DNA from 3 places in the Pantoea sp. sgz302252 genome. Region 2 is predicted to be linked to each of the others. Evidence: riboswitches for the same ligand, from Rfam matches in the RefSeq annotation. Region 2 holds a riboswitch; each other region holds the start of a gene.

Region 1 (5,433 bases), on a different contig from region 2:
TGGAACGACGAGTGGCTGGCTCGTCTGCCGCATCAGCCCAACGGCCTGGCTTATTTATCCGGCTATCAGCTCACCGCGTCGTGCGCAGAACTGCTGGTCAGTTGGCTGGAGGCCTCGCCAGAGGTAACAGCGTTAATAGATTTCGGACCGAGAATTGCCGACATCACGCCTGAACTGTTCGCGCGCATTATGGCCTGCAAGCCAATCATTACACTGAATCGGCAGGAAGCGGAGATCATCGCCGAACGCGAGCAGCTCCCCGCGGAAGTGTCTGCACTGGGCAAAGCCTGGCTGGAACGCTGGAACGCACCGTTAATTGTGCGCCAGGATAAAGACGGCGCGTGGTATTTCAGTGCCGAGGCGTCCGGCCATGCGGCTGCGTTTCCGGCAAAGGTGGTGGATACCATCGGCGCGGGCGATAGCCACGCAGGGGGAGTGCTGGCGGGGTTAGCCGTTGGAAAACCGCTGGCAGAGGCAGTCATTCTGGGGAATGCGGTGGCGAGCTGGGTGGTCAGCCACCGGGGCGGCGACTGCGCCCCGACAGCGGAAGAACTACTCCTCGCACACAAAAACGTATAAATCACTGCGGCAGTAGCTGATGCTGTACTCAATCGGCCGCTGCTGCTGGTCCAGCGCCACCTGCTTAATGACCAACACCGGGATTTTGTCATCCATTTTAATGTGCGACTGAAACTCAGCGTCCGGCATCCGGGCGCTGACGCGTGAGCGAGTACGCTGCGGGAAAATGTGCTGGCTGCGGAAATAGTCATACAACGAAATACCGATGGCGTCCGCGTCCGCAATCAGGTGCGCGGGCACCCAGGACTCCTCAATCGACACCGCCTCTTCATCCACATAACGAATACGTTTCAGCAGAAATACGTCACTTTTCGGCGTGAGCGACAGCTGCTCAGCCACATCCTGAGGACACTCCACCACACGTTTGTTGACCCAAAGCGTGTCGGGCTTTTTGCCGCGTAATACCACCTGCTGGGAAAAACCGCGCGCTTCTTTCAGCGAATACTCAAAGATGTTGTTGATCTGCGTGCCGTAGCCGCGCGCGCGAGTCACCACGCCTTCGTCTTCCAGCGTCTGCATCGCCTTACGCACCGTAATGCGAGACACGCCGGTCAGTTTGCTGAGATCGCGCTCGCCGGGCAAAATATTGCCATGCTCCAGCCAGCCGCTGCGAACCGCATTTTTGACCGTTTCGGCAAATTTCAGGTACAGCGGCGTGTTATCCGTGGCGGCAATGCGCTCGGTCAGTTGAGCAATAAGCCGGGTATGCGCTTGTTCCATCTCGGGTAATCCTTGCTGACAGTGTCAGCCAGTATACTACCACCACGCGTGGAAATGATGCACCGGCCCAATCCCCTTTCCGACTTCCAGTGAATCTGCTTGCGCCAGCGCAGCCGACAACCACCGTTTCGCCTCTGGCACGGTTTCGAGCCAACTGCCACAACGCGGTTTGAGCGCTGCCAACGCCGCCGAAAGCGTACAGCCGGTGCCGTGGGTGTTTTTAGTCTGTACGCGCGGGGCGGTGAAGCGATACTCACCTTCAGCCGTAAACAGCCAGTCCGGGCTTTCTGCCTCTGTCAGATGACCGCCTTTCATCAACACCGCCTCACAACCCAACGCCACTAAAGCGCGACCTTGTTCCAGCATTTCCTGTTCATTACGCGCATGGGGCGCATCGAGCAGCGCCGCCGCTTCAGGCAGATTAGGGGTGATTAAAGAAACCTGTGGCAACAGGCGCTTACGCAACGTATCAACAGCGGAAACGGAGAGCAGCGGATCGCCACTTTTTGCCAGCATTACGGTATCAAGCACGACGTTTTTAATCTGATAGCGAGCCAGACGTTCCGCCACGGCTTCAACAATATCCGTTTCTGCGAGCATGCCGATTTTGGTCGAATCGATGCGCACATCGCTAAACACCGAATCAAGCTGAGCGGCCACAAAGTCAGGCTCAATGCGATAGACCGATTGTACGCCCTGCGTGTTCTGCGCCACCAGCGCGGTGATCACCGAACAACCATACGCCCCAAGCGCCGAGAACGTTTTAAGATCGGCCTGAATCCCGGCGCCGCCGCTTGGATCTGTGCCCGCAATGGTGAGTGCATTAATACGTTTCATACGTTGCCCTCCGCCCACAGCGCATCCAGAAAAGCCGCCACAAAACTGCCTGGGCCTTTACTGTTCTCCGCCGCCACTTTCCCCGCTTGCTTCATCATTCCACAGACCGCCGCGACGTTATCCAGACGATCGCCTGGCAACGCACAACTGGCAGCAACTGCCGCAGAGAGCGCGCATCCGGTTCCGACAACTTTGGTCATGATGATATCGCCGCCCGTGACCATCACGGTTCGGCGTCCGTCGGTCACGTAATCAACTTCCCCGGTCACAACAACCAGAGTGGATATCTGACGCGCCAGCGCCTGTGCAGCAGGCAAAGCGGCACTGGCCGTGTCGGTGGTATCCATACCGCGACCGCCCTGGCTCATACCCGCCAGCGCGTTGATTTCAGAGGCATTCCCGCGAATCACCGCAGGCCGGAGCGGCAGCAGTTGCTGGCAGAATTCCGTGCGTAGCGCGATAGCGCCAACGCCCACCGGGTCCAACACCCAGGGCTTATTCTCCGCATTGGCGCTTTCGACAGCGGCCCGCATCGCGACGGCACGTTCCTGAGTGTGCGTCCCGACGTTAATCAGCAACGCGTCAGCAATGGCAGCAAATTGCGGCGCTTCAGCTTTATCGATAACCATGGCTGGAGAAGCCCCCAGCGCCAGCAATACATTGGCGGAAAAAGTTTGCACCACGTCATTGGTCATGCAGTGAACGAGCGGCGAAAAACGCCGAAATAGAAGAGAAGTGTGCGCGATTTGCGCCGAAGATAGCAGGTCAGGTTGCATAGTGCGCTCCTGCCAGACGGTGAAGAAGCGATACCCTGCGTGGGTCTCTGACTTCCCTACGCTGGCATTATCCAGATCAGGTGGTACGGGTATTTCTCAGCCCATCAGCGATGGGGCACCCCGAGTCATTTGATGAAGAATAAATCATCGTCTCATAGACTAAAGAAAGAAGCTTGTTAACACAAGAACGTCTGATCGTAATGAAATTCCAATTTTCTTCACCTTAACGTACTTGTTTCATATTAAGATGAAAACTCCGGATACTTACTTTACTCTACGATAATAGATAAAATTAGTTGAGCTTCACCACTGGATTACCCCTAAAACTATTTATGACATTATTCATGTTATTATTTGAAGTATATAAAGGCACGCCGCCTATTTTAATGTATTTATTACTATTTTGTTTGGTGTAAACCATGTTACCGCTGTCGGAATCCATAGTTGAATAGATATAAGTTTTAAACTCACCATAACCATTAATATCCACATAAATAAGCTTATCCTGAAATGCATACATTTGTACAAATTCACCATTGGCATAGGTAAGGTAGCTATCCCCTCCTTTTCTGGTTACATTGGCAATGTCGCGGGCATTAGCCTCCTTAAATTCTTCAGCTATCTCGGTCAGATTTGTCGATGCAGAATCATCAGTAAATGTGTCACTGCCATTGAGAATAATATGGTGAGCATTAATCTCTTCGAACCGCAAAGAGTTTCCATTTACATTTTTATAAAGATCATCAGAAACATGCTGCAATTTCCCATAAACACTATCAGTGATTGCTCCATCACTCATCACGATGATATCGCGCTTAACACTTTTCCCGGTGGCATTACTGATCATACCATATTTAAATGAGAATCTCCGGACAACTGTAGGAATTTCAGACTTCATATTTGGGGTGGTATTATTATTATCGGGAATGGGAATTCCCGCATTGGTAGATTCGGTACTGATGGTTGTTGGTGGAGCATAAGTACTGGCAACCACGGAATCACTCTGTCTGTCTTTACCGATGACTACTACCGTCACCATACCAGCAATGAAAGCCGACACGCAATATCCGATAATATTTTTATCTTTCCTTATTGAATTTTTCTCTTGCATCTCAAGAATAATTTTTACGTTTTCCCTATTACTGGTTTCTAAGTGAGAATTTTCTTCACGTAGTTTTTTTGCCGTGAGCAGCTCATTATATTTTAGTACCAATTCTTGTTCTCTCTGTTTGTTATCACTAAGAGAATTACCAAATACTTGTTCGATTTTAACCTTCCCATGCTGCATAAGCGTATATGCTTGCCGGAAAGCGGTCGTTGCTTCTTCTTTATTTCTGTTATTAAAGGCCAGCATCAGTATTTTTCGAATTTTATCAATATTAACCATTGCTATTATCCTTAATACATCATCACATCATTATCGCGTAATCTTCCATTTAATCGTAAATAGTTAAAAATAAAAACTAAAATCTATTTTAATTCTGAAGGTGATATAAAGATACTCGTAATTAATTTTCGATCCAAGCTATAGTAATTATAAACCAAAGAAATATTGTTTTTAATGTAAGTATTAGCATGTGTCGAATTTTTTATTTTCATGACGGCCTCGCTTTTTATTTTTTCTGCATCTGAAAAAGTCGGTGCGACATCATTATAATTAACCGCCACATCATAATTAAAAATAAAGGCATTTTTATCTATATCATAATCACAGCTATTAACACTGGTGACCCCATCAATTTTTGTATCTATTTTTCCACCGCAGTTCTTTTGCATAGCACTTTTTATATTTTCTTTTGCACTGTGCTCCTGATAGCTGGATGTAACATTTTTGGCGTCTACCACCAAAGATTTAACAAAAATGACAACAATTATGCACAATAAAGCAATTGCACCCTTTTTAATTTTTGTTAACATTTTCAGACTCTCTAGAATAAAAATAACACGACCCTACACTATTCATCGCGAGAGTCAATACAGTGAAAAATTCATAATAGATAAAACATTCGGTAAGTAACTAAATCGTTATACTTTTTGCCTGACCACGTTTCCCTCCAGGAAAGGGGCTGACGGCTTCCATAAAATGGTGGATTTTTTTCTGAATCGCCACGGGTTTAACAGATACCTCAGAGCCATTTAAGATGGCTTAAAGAGAGGTGCCCATGAGCGGTAAGCGTTATCCCGAAGAGTTTAAAATTAAAGCGGTAAAACAGGTTGTTGATCGTGACCATTCTATTTCCAGCGTGGCAACACGTCTCGTGTGTTAGTCGCCTGAAATCCTGAAACACGGACAGTAAAAGGTTGCGCCCTAAATCTGAAGGCACCGCAATCTGCAATGTCCCACGCACTTCATCTTCCGGTGCCTGAATTTTTTGCAGACCGGCCTGCAATGTTTCCAGCATTTGCGTGGCGTAAGGGAGCCAGGTTTCACCTTCCGGCGTTAAGCGCAGGCTTCGCGTCGAACGCGCGAATAGCCTGATGTTGAGCTGAGTTTCAAGGCGCTTGATCGCTGCGCTCACCT
Region 2 (5,433 bases):
GACCAGGCGGGCCAGCCATGACGCTCCCTGCGTTGCCAAAAAGTACTGACGGTAAAACTGACGGACAGATGGCTTGTTCATCATCACCTCCTCACTTCATCGGGAGTGATTATTGGCTTAATATAGGGATTAATAAATTGCTGAGTTTTCGCCAGGAGTTCCCCTTTTATGTCCTCGGGCCGTCTGCAACAACAATTCATCCGTCTCTGGCAATGCTGCGACGGTAAATCTCAGGACACCACGCTCAATGAGCTGGCGGAATTGCTGAGCTGTTCCCGCCGCCATATGCGTACGCTTTTGAACACCATGGAAGAACGAGGCTGGTTGAAATGGCAGGCGGAAGCCGGGCGTGGCAAGCGCTCACACCTGACGTTTCTCTATACCGGGCTGGCGCTGCAACAACAGCGTGCGGAAGATTTGCTGGAGCAGGATCGAATCGACCAGCTGGTGCAACTGGTCGGCGATAAAGCCGCCGTGCGGCAAATGTTAGTGTCACATCTGGGGCGCAGTTTTCGCCAGGGTCGGCATATTCTGCGGGTGCTTTACTATCGTCCGATGCGCAATTTACTGCCCGGCACCCCGCTACGCCGCTCTGAAACCCATATGGCACGCCAGATTTTTAGCGCCCTGACCCGCATAAATGAGGAAAATGGGGAACTGGAAGCGGACATTGCGCACCATTGGCAGCAAATTTCCCCTTTACACTGGCGCTTCTATCTTCGGCCTGGCATTCATTTTCATCATGGTCGCGAGCTGGAGATGGAAGACGTCATCGCCTCACTTGAGCGAATCAACACCCTGCCGCTTTACGCGCATATCGCGCAAATCAGTTCACCGACCGCCTGGACGCTGGATATTCAGCTGTCACGTCCTGACCGCTGGCTGCCATGGTTGCTAGGACATATTCCTGCGATGATCCTGCCGCAGGAATGGGAAACACTGGGAAATTTCGCCTCCATGCCGGTGGGTACAGGCCCCTACGCGGTGGCACGTAACAACGAAAACCAGTTAAAAATCCATGCCTTCGATGATTTTTTCGGTTTTCGGGCGCTGATTGACGAAGTGAATGTCTGGGTGCTGCCGGACATTGGCGAAGAGGTCACCTGTGGCCTGACGCTGGAAGGCCCGGCGGGCGGCGAAAAAGCCGTAGAAAGCCGTCTGGAAGAAGGGTGCTATTACCTGCTGTTCGATGCCCGAAGCCAGAAAGGGTTGTCGGACGAGGTTCGCGATTGGGTCAGCCAGATCCTTTCCCCGGCCAATTTGCTCTATCACGCTGACGAGCAGTATCAGGGCTACTGGTTCCCGGCGTACGGCTTGCTGCCTCGCTGGCATCACGCTCGTCCCGGCAAAGGGGATAAACCCGCAGGGCTGGAAACGCTGACCCTCACCTACTATCGCGAACATCTGGAACATAAAAATATCGCGCGCATCATGAGCCGCCTGCTGGCTGAACATCAGGTAAAACTCGTCATTCAGGAAGTGGATTACGACGAATGGCACCGTGGCGAGGCGCAAAGCGATATGTGGCTAAACAGCGCTAACTTCACGCTGCCGCTCGATTTCTCGCTGTTTTCCCATTTGTTTGAAGTGCCGTTGATCCAGCACTGTATTTCGCTGGACTGGCAGCAGGCGGCGAGCGAATGGCAATCCGGCGAAATGAATCTGGCGAACTGGTGCCAGCAACTCATCACCCAACGCGCCGTCGTGCCGCTCATTCACCACTGGTTGATGATTCAGGGTCAACGCAGTATGCGCGGCCTGCGGATGAACACCCTGGGCTGGTTTGACTTCAAATCTGCGTGGTTTGCCCCGCCCGATCCGTGATCTCTTCGCATGATTGCTTTTCGGAATGTCACAAACTCATTACAATAGCGCCGTTCTCAACGGGGTGCTGCGTTCTGCAAAGAGCGCGTGCTGAGAAAATACCCGTCGAACCTGATCCGGATAACGCCGGCGAAGGGATTTGAGGCTGACTCAAAATCCTTTGCCACCCCTAATTTTTGAGGTGCAAAGTGCTAAAGAAACTCCTGCCGTTACTGGCGCTCGTGAGCCTGCCTGTGTTCGCGAAACCTGTTCTCACCGTCTATACCTACGACTCTTTCTCTGCCGACTGGGGCCCAGGACCGGCGGTCAAAAAAGCCTTTGAAGCAGACTGCAACTGTGAGCTGAAATACGTGGCGCTGGAAGATGGCGTGTCGCTGCTCAACCGTCTGCGTATGGAAGGCAAAAACAGCAAGGCTGACATCGTGCTTGGCCTGGACAACAACCTGCTGGAAGCGGCGACGCAAACTAAGTTGTTCGCTAAAAGCGGCGTATCGCCTGAAGGGATGATGGTGCCTGGCGGCTGGAAAAACGATACGTTTGTGCCGTTCGACTATGGCTATTTCGCCTTTGTGTATGACAAAAACAAACTGAAGAACCCGCCGAAAAGCCTGAAGGATTTGGTCGAAAGCCCGCAGAAATGGCGTGTTATCTATGAAGATCCGCGTACCAGCACACCGGGTCTCGGCCTGCTGCTGTGGATGCAAAAAGTGTATGGCGATAAAGCGCCAGAAGCGTGGCAGAAACTGGCGGCTAAAACCGTTACCGTCACCAAAGGCTGGAGCGAAGCTTATGGTCTGTTCCTGAAAGGGGAAAGCGACCTGGTGCTGAGCTACACCACTTCTCCGGCCTATCACATCATCGAAGAGAAGAAAGACAACTACGCCGCGGCTGACTTTGCGGAAGGGCACTATCTGCAGGTCGAAGTCGCCGCACGCACCGCCTCCAGCAAACAGCCAGAACTGGCCGAAAAATTCCTGAAATTTATGGTCAGCCCGGCCTTCCAGAAAGCCATCCCGACCGGCAACTGGATGTATCCTGTCACCCAGGTCGAACTGCCTGCTGGCTTCAACGGTCTGGTGAAACCGAAAACGACACTGGAATATACCCCGCAGCAGGTAGCCACTGACCGACAGAACTGGATTGCTGAATGGCAACGCGCCGTCAGCCAGTAATTGCCGGCTGGCTAATGCCAGGCCTGACGGTCGCCATCATGATGGTGGCCGTCGCGTTGGCGGCCTTCCTTGCGCTGTGGTTTAACGCTCCGGCAGGAAGCTGGCGTGATTTTCTGCACGACAGCTATCTGTGGCATGTCGTGCGCTTCTCTTTCTGGCAGGCCTTTTTGTCGGCTTTGCTGTCGGTTATCCCGGCCATTTTTTTGGCCCGCTCGCTTTACCGCCGTCGTTTTCCTGGGCGCCTAATCCTGCTGCGCCTGTGCGCGATGACGCTGATCCTGCCGGTACTGGTCGCCGTGTTTGGCATTCTCAGCGTCTATGGCCGTCAGGGCTGGCTGGCGCACCTCTTTCACGCCGTAGGCTGGGATTGGACGTTTTCGCCGTATGGCCTGCAAGGCATTCTTCTGGCACATGTCTTCTTTAATATGCCGATGGCGACTCGCCTGCTTCTGCAGGCGCTGGAGCAAATCCCCAGCGAGCAGCGTCAGTTAGCCGCACAGCTTGGTATGCGCGGTTACACCTTCTTTCGCTTTGTTGAGTGGCCCTGGATGCGGCGGCAAATTCCCGCTGTAGCCGCCCTGATTTTCATGCTGTGTTTTGCGAGTTTCGCCACAGTCCTTTCGCTCGGCGGCGGCCCGCAGGCGACCACCATTGAGCTCGCTATCTATCAGGCGCTCAGTTTTGATTACGATCCTGGTCGCGCCGCGATGCTGGCGATTGTCCAGATGCTTTGCTGTCTGAGTTTAATGCTAATCAGCCAGCGCCTGAGCAAATCCATAGCCCCAGGCAATACTCAACACGCCGACTGGCGCGATCCGGAAGACAAGTTGCTCAGCCAGATTGCCGACACGCTGCTGATCGGCTTTTCCCTGCTGTTGCTTCTGCCGCCGCTGCTGGCGGTTATTGTGGATGGTCTCAACCAAAACCTGCCCGAGGTGCTCAGCCAGCCCGTTCTCTGGCGGGCTATCTGGACCTCGCTGCGCATTGCGATTTGCGCAGGCATGCTGTGTCTGGTGTTGACCGTGATGTTGCTGTGGAGCAGCCGTGAGCTACGAGCGAGGCAGCAAAATCTTGCCGGGCAAGCACTGGAACTGAGCGGCATGCTGATCCTCGCGATGCCGGGGATCGTGCTGGCGACAGGTTTCTTTTTGCTGCTCAACAACAGCACTGGCTTGCCCACCTCAGCCGACGGCATCGTGATTTTCACTAATGCGCTGATGGCCATTCCGTATGCATTGAAAGTGCTGGAAAGCCCAATGCGGGATGCAACAACGCGCTACAGCCAGCTTTGCCAGTCTTTGGGAATACAAGGACTGACTCGCTTTCGGGTCGTGGAAATGCGGGCGCTGAAAAGGCCGTTGGCACAGGCGATGGCGTTTGCCTGCGTATTATCAATGGGTGATTTTGGCGTTGTCGCGTTGTTCGGCAATGAAGATTTCCGCACCCTGCCGTTCTATCTTTATCAGCAGATTGGAGCCTACCGCAGCCAGGACGGTGCCGTGACCGCGTTTATTCTGCTGATGCTCTGTTTCCTGTTATTCACCGTGATTGAAAAACTTCCGGGCCGCCATGCTAAAACTCAATGATGTTACCTGGCTTTACGAGCACCTGCCGATGCGCTTCACGCTCACCGCCAGACAAGGGGAGCAGATTGCCGTGCTTGGCCCAAGTGGCGCAGGGAAAAGTACGCTACTCAATTTGATTGCCGGTTTTCTGACGCCTGCCAGCGGGTCGATTTTTATCGAAAATCAGCCGCATACCGACACGCCTCCTTCTAAGCGCCCTGTGTCGATGCTGTTTCAGGAAAATAATCTTTTCAGTCATTTAACCGTGCGGCAAAACATCGGATTGGGTATGCATCCGGGTCTCAGGCTCAATGATGCGCAACGCCACAAGCTGGACGTCATCGCCACGCAAATGGGGATTGAATCGCTGTTGGATCGCCTGCCGGGTGAACTCTCCGGCGGCCAACGCCAGCGTGTGGCGCTCGCACGCTGCCTGGTACGTGAACAGCCGGTGCTGTTACTGGACGAACCTTTCTCCGCACTCGATCCGGCGCTAAGACAGGAAATGCTGCAACTGGTCAGCGACGTTTGCCGTCGCCAGCAACTGACATTGTTGATGGTGTCTCACAGCGTGGAAGATGCCGCGAAGATTGCCGAACGCTCGCTGGTTGTTGCCGATGGGCGTATCGCCTGGGATGGCGCAACGGACGAGCTGCTAAGTGGGAAAGCCAGCGCCTCACATTTATTGGGGATCGGCGCCTGAAAACAATGCCGGGCGGCGCTACGCTTGCACGGCCTACAGACTCCGTAGGCCCGGCAAACGAAGTGCCGCCGGGCATGTTGGGCTGAAGGTTGAGGGTGAACTACCGGCTCACCACTTTCCCTAAAATCTCCAGATACACCGGCATCAACGGGTGTTTGAACAGCAGATA
Region 3 (5,433 bases), on a different contig from region 2:
TCCAGCTTCTCAAGGCGCAGATGAATCGGGTTTTGTAACATGATCAGTTCTCAGAGACGTGAATGAGCGGAAGTTTACCTGAATCAAGGCTGAATTGCTTGCCAACGCTGGAAAGCAGGCCGCCCTGAAGCCACCGCATCGGCCCAGCGAGTTGGTTCCGGCAAACGATAGCCTTGCGTGCAGCGCTGAACCCATGCCAGCGCACTGTCCGCGCTCACACGATGTCCAGTGGCAATAAACAAAGGATTACAACGCACCTTGCTGCGCCAGACCCAGCCTAGCTGCTCGTCTTTATCCATGAGTGGTGCCAGCGCGCCAGCTTCAGCAGAAAGCGGTTCGAACTTGCCGCATAACCGTTTTTTCGCCACGCCAATAGTCGGCACGTCCACCAGCAAACCAAAATGGCTGGCAACCCCCAGACGTCGTGGATGAGAGATACCGTGACCATCCACGAACAGCAAGTCGGGTTTACGGGAGAGTTTATCCCACGCGGCAAGCAGCGCAGGATATTCACGAAAAGAGAGGAAACCGGGGATATACGGCATGGTGGTGGGAATGCGGGCGATTTGATATTCCACCAGTTTGAGGCTCGGGAATTCAAGCAACACCATCGCCGCGCGAGTAATTTCGCCCTCGTTTTCAAACCCAACATCTGCGCCACCGATCAGCAGCGGCGGATCCTGAATCAAGCGATCTTCGCGGATCACTGAAGACGCTAACGCCCGCTGTTGCTCCCGAAGATCTGCCAGATCCATGCCGTGTCCTTACTGGTGATAGTGCGCCGACAGACGATGAACGGCTTCAACAAACGCGCCCGCGTGTGCTGGCGGCACATCCTGATGAATACCGTGACCAAGATTGAAGACATGGCCTTCGCCCTCACCAAATCCGGCCAGAATAGTCGCCACTTCTTCCTCAATGCGTGCTGGTTGAGCGTAAAGCATCGACGGATCCATGTTGCCCTGAAGTGCCACTTTATGGCCTACGCGGCGACGCGCATCGGCGATATCGGTTGTCCAGTCCAGACCCAGCGCATCGCAGCCCGTTTCGGCCATCGCTTCCAGCCATTGCCCACCGCCTTTAGTAAACAGCGTCACAGGCACCCGGCGACCTTCATTTTCACGCAGCAGGCCGTCGATGATTTTATGCATATAGTAGAGAGAGAACTGCTGATAATCGCGCCCGGTAAGCACTCCTCCCCAGGTATCGAAAATCATGACCGACTGCGCGCCCGCGCGAATTTGCGCGTTGAGGTAGAGCGTGACGCTCTTCGCCAGCTTATCGAGCAGCAGATGCAGTGCCTGCGGATCGGCGTACATCATTTTTTTGATGACGGTAAACGCCTTGCTGCTACCACCTTCCACCATATAGGTCGCAAGCGTCCATGGGCTGCCAGAGAAACCAATCAACGGCACTTCGCCCTTCAATTCACGGCGAATGGTACGAACCGCATTCATCACATAGCCCAGTTCCTGTTCAGGATCGGGAACAGGGAGCTTTTCGATATCGGCTTTGGTTTTCAACGGCGAGGTAAAGCGTGGGCCTTCACCGGATTCAAAATAGAGGCCAAGGCCCATTGCATCAGGGATGGTCAGAATGTCCGAGAAGAGGATCGCCGCATCCAGCGGGTAACGGCGCAGCGGCTGGAGCGTCACTTCACAGGCCAGCTCGGCATTTTTGCACAGCGACATAAAATCGCCAGCTTCAGCGCGGGTGGCTTTGTACTCCGGCAAATAACGGCCTGCTTGCCTCATCATCCAGACGGGGGTGACATCAACAGGCTGGCGCAGCAGCGCACGCAGATAACGATCGTTCTTCAGTTCGGTCATGGTTGCAGTTCCTTAATGCGTCAGGCGCTCAGTGTACCATCACTCGTGGTCTGCCCGACACATCGCGACCGTATCTTCAATCAGGCGGCGCGCCACAGTACCCGGCGGCGGTAACAGCGGCAGCGAGTCATAGCGATACCAGTTCGCCTCCAAGAGCTCTTTCGGGTCGATAACAATATCGCCGCTGTCATAGTCGGCCATAAAAGCGGTCATCAAAGATTGCGGGAAAGGCCACGGTTGCGAAGTCACATAACGCAGGTTTTTTACCCGAATCCCACTCTCTTCCATCACTTCGCGAGCTACCGCCTGCTCGAGGGTTTCCCCAACTTCAACGAAGCCCGCCAACACAGTATGCACACCGTTGCGATGGCGAGTGTGTTGCGCCAGCAGGATCGAATCATCCCGACGAATCGCCACAATGATGCAAGGCGCTATCTGCGGGTAATAACGCTCACGGCAATGACTGCAAAGCATGGCCCATTCGGTTTTACTTGGGTGCATGGTGTGCCCGCAGTAACCGCAGAATTTATGCGAACGATAAAACTCCGCTAACTGCACGCCACGCCCTGCAAGCTGGAATAAGCCAACATCCTGATCAAGTACTTGCCGAACAGTGCCCAACTCATGACGACGCGCCTCCTGAACCAGCCAGACAGGTTCGCCCTGCCATTCACCGATTTGCATGGCGTGCTTGCCGGTAAGATCGAAACTTTCCGCCTCGCCGTGCGGAATTTCCCCACCCGGCAGCCATAATTTCTGTTCGTGGCTGACTATCCACCAGCCTCGATCTAATTTTTCAATTATACGATCCATATCTATTGCACTACCTTCGCTTCACTGGCACTTTGTTAACAGTGTTTTTACATTTTTTGGGTGAGCCGTTTTACACTTCAACTTGCGGAGTCAATCATGCTAAACCAGTTAGAAAGCCTGACAGAGCGCGTTGGCGGCAGCCATCATCTGGTCGATCAGTGGCTACAGGTTCGTAAGCAGTTGCTCGTCGCTTACTACAATCTGGTTGGCATTAAGCCTGGTAAAGGATCGTTTACGCGTCTCAATGAGAAAGCACTGGACGATTTTTGTCAGCGTCTGGTGGATTACCTCTCAGCCGGTCACTTCAGTATTTATGAACGCATTGTCGGCGAATTGGAAGGTGAAAACCCACTTTTAGCCGCCACAAAACTGTATCCGCAACTGGAAGGCAACACGCAACAGATTATGGATCTGTATGATTCCAGCCTGGAAACTGCCATTGATGACGACAACTGCATGGAGTTCCAGCAGGCGTTATCGATGCTGGGCGAAGCCCTCGCCGCCCGCTTCACGCTGGAAGACAGCCTGATTGCGCTGGCACTGGATAACAAACTCAACGGCAGCGCCAATGATGAAAATCAGATTGCGCGCCCGGCTTGAGTTCTTAAGCGTTAACGAGTAATTTACAACCTTCACCTCGTCGGTTGACGAGGGTTTATCTTGTCGGAGTGCCCATTTGGGCTGAGACCGTTAATTCGGGATCCGCGGAACCTGATCAGGCTAATACCTGCGAAGGGAACAAGAGTCAATCTGCTGTTGTATCGCCTTCCCGGCGATCTTCTCTCTTGCTTCATCCGTCGTCTGACAAGCCATATCCTTACTTTACTGGAATGTGCTATGTCTACACTCAAACTGTCCCGCCGCGAACAACGCGCGCAAGCTCAACACTTTATCGATACCCTCGAAGGGACCGCCTTCCCCAATTCTCAACGTATTTACCTCAACGGCTACCGTGAAGATATTCGCGTCCCCATGCGTGAAATCCAGCTCAGCCCAACGCTAACGGGTGGCACCAAAGAGCAGCCTCAATTCGAAGAAAACGAAGCCGTGCCGGTGTATGACACTTCCGGCCCGTATGGCGATCCAGCCATCGCGATTAACGTGCAGCAGGGCCTGGCAAAACTGCGCCAGCCATGGATTGATGCGCGTGCCGATAGCGAAGCGCTGGACGAACGCAGTTCCGCTTACACCAAAGAGCGTCTTGCCGATGATGGCCTGGATGAGCTGCGCTTCACCGGGCTGTTAACACCAAAGCGTGCCAAATCAGGGAAGCGCGTCACCCAGTTACACTATGCCCGGCAGGGGATCGTCACGCCAGAAATGGAGTTCATCGCGATTCGTGAAAACATGGGCCGCGAACGCATTCGTAGCGAAGTACTTCGCCACCAGCACCCAGGAGAAGGGTTCGGCGCACGCCTGCCAGAGAACATCACGCCTGAATTTGTGCGTGACGAAGTTGCCGCCGGGCGAGCGATTATTCCTGCCAACATCAACCATCCTGAATCTGAACCGATGATTATCGGCCGTAACTTCCTCGTTAAGGTCAACGCCAATATCGGTAATTCGGCGGTCACTTCTTCCATCGAAGAGGAAGTAGAAAAACTGGTGTGGTCCACGCGCTGGGGCGCAGACACCGTCATGGACCTTTCTACCGGGCGCTATATCCACGAAACGCGCGAGTGGATCTTGCGTAACAGCCCGGTGCCGATCGGCACAGTTCCGATCTACCAGGCATTAGAGAAAGTGAACGGGATCGCCGAAGATCTGACCTGGGAAGCGTTCCGCGATACGCTGCTGGAACAAGCTGAACAAGGCGTGGACTACTTCACCATTCACGCGGGCGTGCTGCTACGTTATGTTCCCATGACCGCCAAACGCCTGACCGGGATTGTGTCCCGCGGCGGCTCCATCATGGCGAAATGGTGCCTCTCCCATCATCAGGAAAACTTCCTCTACGAACACTTCCGCGAGATTTGCGAAATCTGCGCCGCCTATGACGTGTCGCTGTCGTTGGGTGATGGTCTGCGTCCGGGCTCTATTCAGGATGCGAATGATGAAGCCCAATTTGCCGAACTGCATACCCTGGGTGAACTCACCAAAATCGCCTGGGAATACGACGTGCAGGTGATGATTGAAGGCCCGGGCCATGTGCCGATGCAGATGATCCACCGCAACATGACCGAAGAGCTTGAGCACTGCCACGAAGCGCCGTTCTACACCCTCGGCCCATTGACCACTGATATCGCTCCGGGCTACGACCATTTCACTTCTGGTATTGGCGCGGCGATGATCGGCTGGTTTGGCTGCGCGATGCTGTGCTATGTCACACCCAAAGAGCACCTCGGCTTGCCGAATAAAGAAGATGTGAAACAGGGGCTGATTACCTACAAAATCGCCGCGCACGCCGCAGATTTGGCAAAAGGCCACCCCGGCGCGCAAATACGCGATAACGCTATGTCAAAAGCACGCTTCGAATTCCGTTGGGAAGACCAGTTCAATCTGGCGCTCGATCCGTTTACCGCCCGCGCTTATCACGATGAAACGCTGCCGCAAGAATCAGGCAAAGTCGCTCATTTCTGTTCAATGTGCGGCCCTAAATTCTGCTCAATGAAAATCACCCAGGAAGTCCGTGACTACGCGGCAAAGCAAGCCATCGACGCGGGCATGAGTGATATGTCGAACAGCTTCCGCGCCAAAGGTGGTGAAATTTATCTGCGCAAGGAGGAAGCCTGATGTATCAGCCAGATTTTCCGCCCGTGCCGTTTCGCCTTGGCCTCTACCCGGTGGTAGA

The links. A riboswitch is a leader RNA that binds a small molecule or an ion and turns the genes downstream of it on or off. The one in region 2 is predicted to bind thiamine pyrophosphate.
Region 1: another riboswitch for thiamine pyrophosphate. It lies ahead of thiM (hydroxyethylthiazole kinase); the one in region 2 lies ahead of thiB (thiamine ABC transporter substrate binding subunit).
Region 3: another riboswitch for thiamine pyrophosphate. It lies ahead of thiC (phosphomethylpyrimidine synthase ThiC); the one in region 2 lies ahead of thiB (thiamine ABC transporter substrate binding subunit).

What each region holds. Positions count from the first base shown of each region.
Region 1 covers NZ_JBLFJW010000003.1:58,614-64,046, forward strand. The annotation lists gene ACLW56_RS03415 (PfkB family carbohydrate kinase) at 1-579, shown strand, start outside; gene ACLW56_RS03420 (GntR family transcriptional regulator) at 553-1,299, opposite strand; gene thiD (bifunctional hydroxymethylpyrimidine kinase/phosphomethylpyrimidine kinase) at 1,336-2,136, opposite strand; gene thiM (hydroxyethylthiazole kinase) at 2,133-2,912, opposite strand; TPP riboswitch at 2,949-3,045, opposite strand; gene ACLW56_RS03435 (DUF2786 domain-containing protein) at 3,205-4,299, opposite strand; gene ACLW56_RS03440 (hypothetical protein) at 4,383-4,829, opposite strand; partial or broken gene ACLW56_RS03445 (transposase) at 5,069-5,170, shown strand; partial or broken gene ACLW56_RS03450 (LysR family transcriptional regulator) at 5,180-5,433, opposite strand, start outside.
Region 2 covers NZ_JBLFJW010000002.1:254,653-260,085, reverse strand. The annotation lists gene sgrT (glucose uptake inhibitor SgrT) at 1-81, opposite strand, end outside; gene sgrR (HTH-type transcriptional regulator SgrR) at 169-1,824, shown strand; TPP riboswitch at 1,875-1,980, shown strand; gene thiB (thiamine ABC transporter substrate binding subunit) at 2,013-2,996, shown strand; gene thiP (thiamine/thiamine pyrophosphate ABC transporter permease ThiP) at 2,972-4,582, shown strand; gene thiQ (thiamine ABC transporter ATP-binding protein ThiQ) at 4,566-5,264, shown strand; gene ACLW56_RS02880 (DedA family protein) at 5,365-5,433, opposite strand, start outside.
Region 3 covers NZ_JBLFJW010000044.1:5,130-10,562, forward strand. The annotation lists gene ACLW56_RS22925 (YjaG family protein) at 1-41, opposite strand, end outside; gene nfi (deoxyribonuclease V) at 84-755, opposite strand; gene hemE (uroporphyrinogen decarboxylase) at 765-1,829, opposite strand; gene nudC (NAD(+) diphosphatase) at 1,869-2,642, opposite strand; gene rsd (sigma D regulator) at 2,739-3,242, shown strand; TPP riboswitch at 3,297-3,397, shown strand; gene thiC (phosphomethylpyrimidine synthase ThiC) at 3,480-5,375, shown strand; gene thiE (thiamine phosphate synthase) at 5,375-5,433, shown strand, end outside.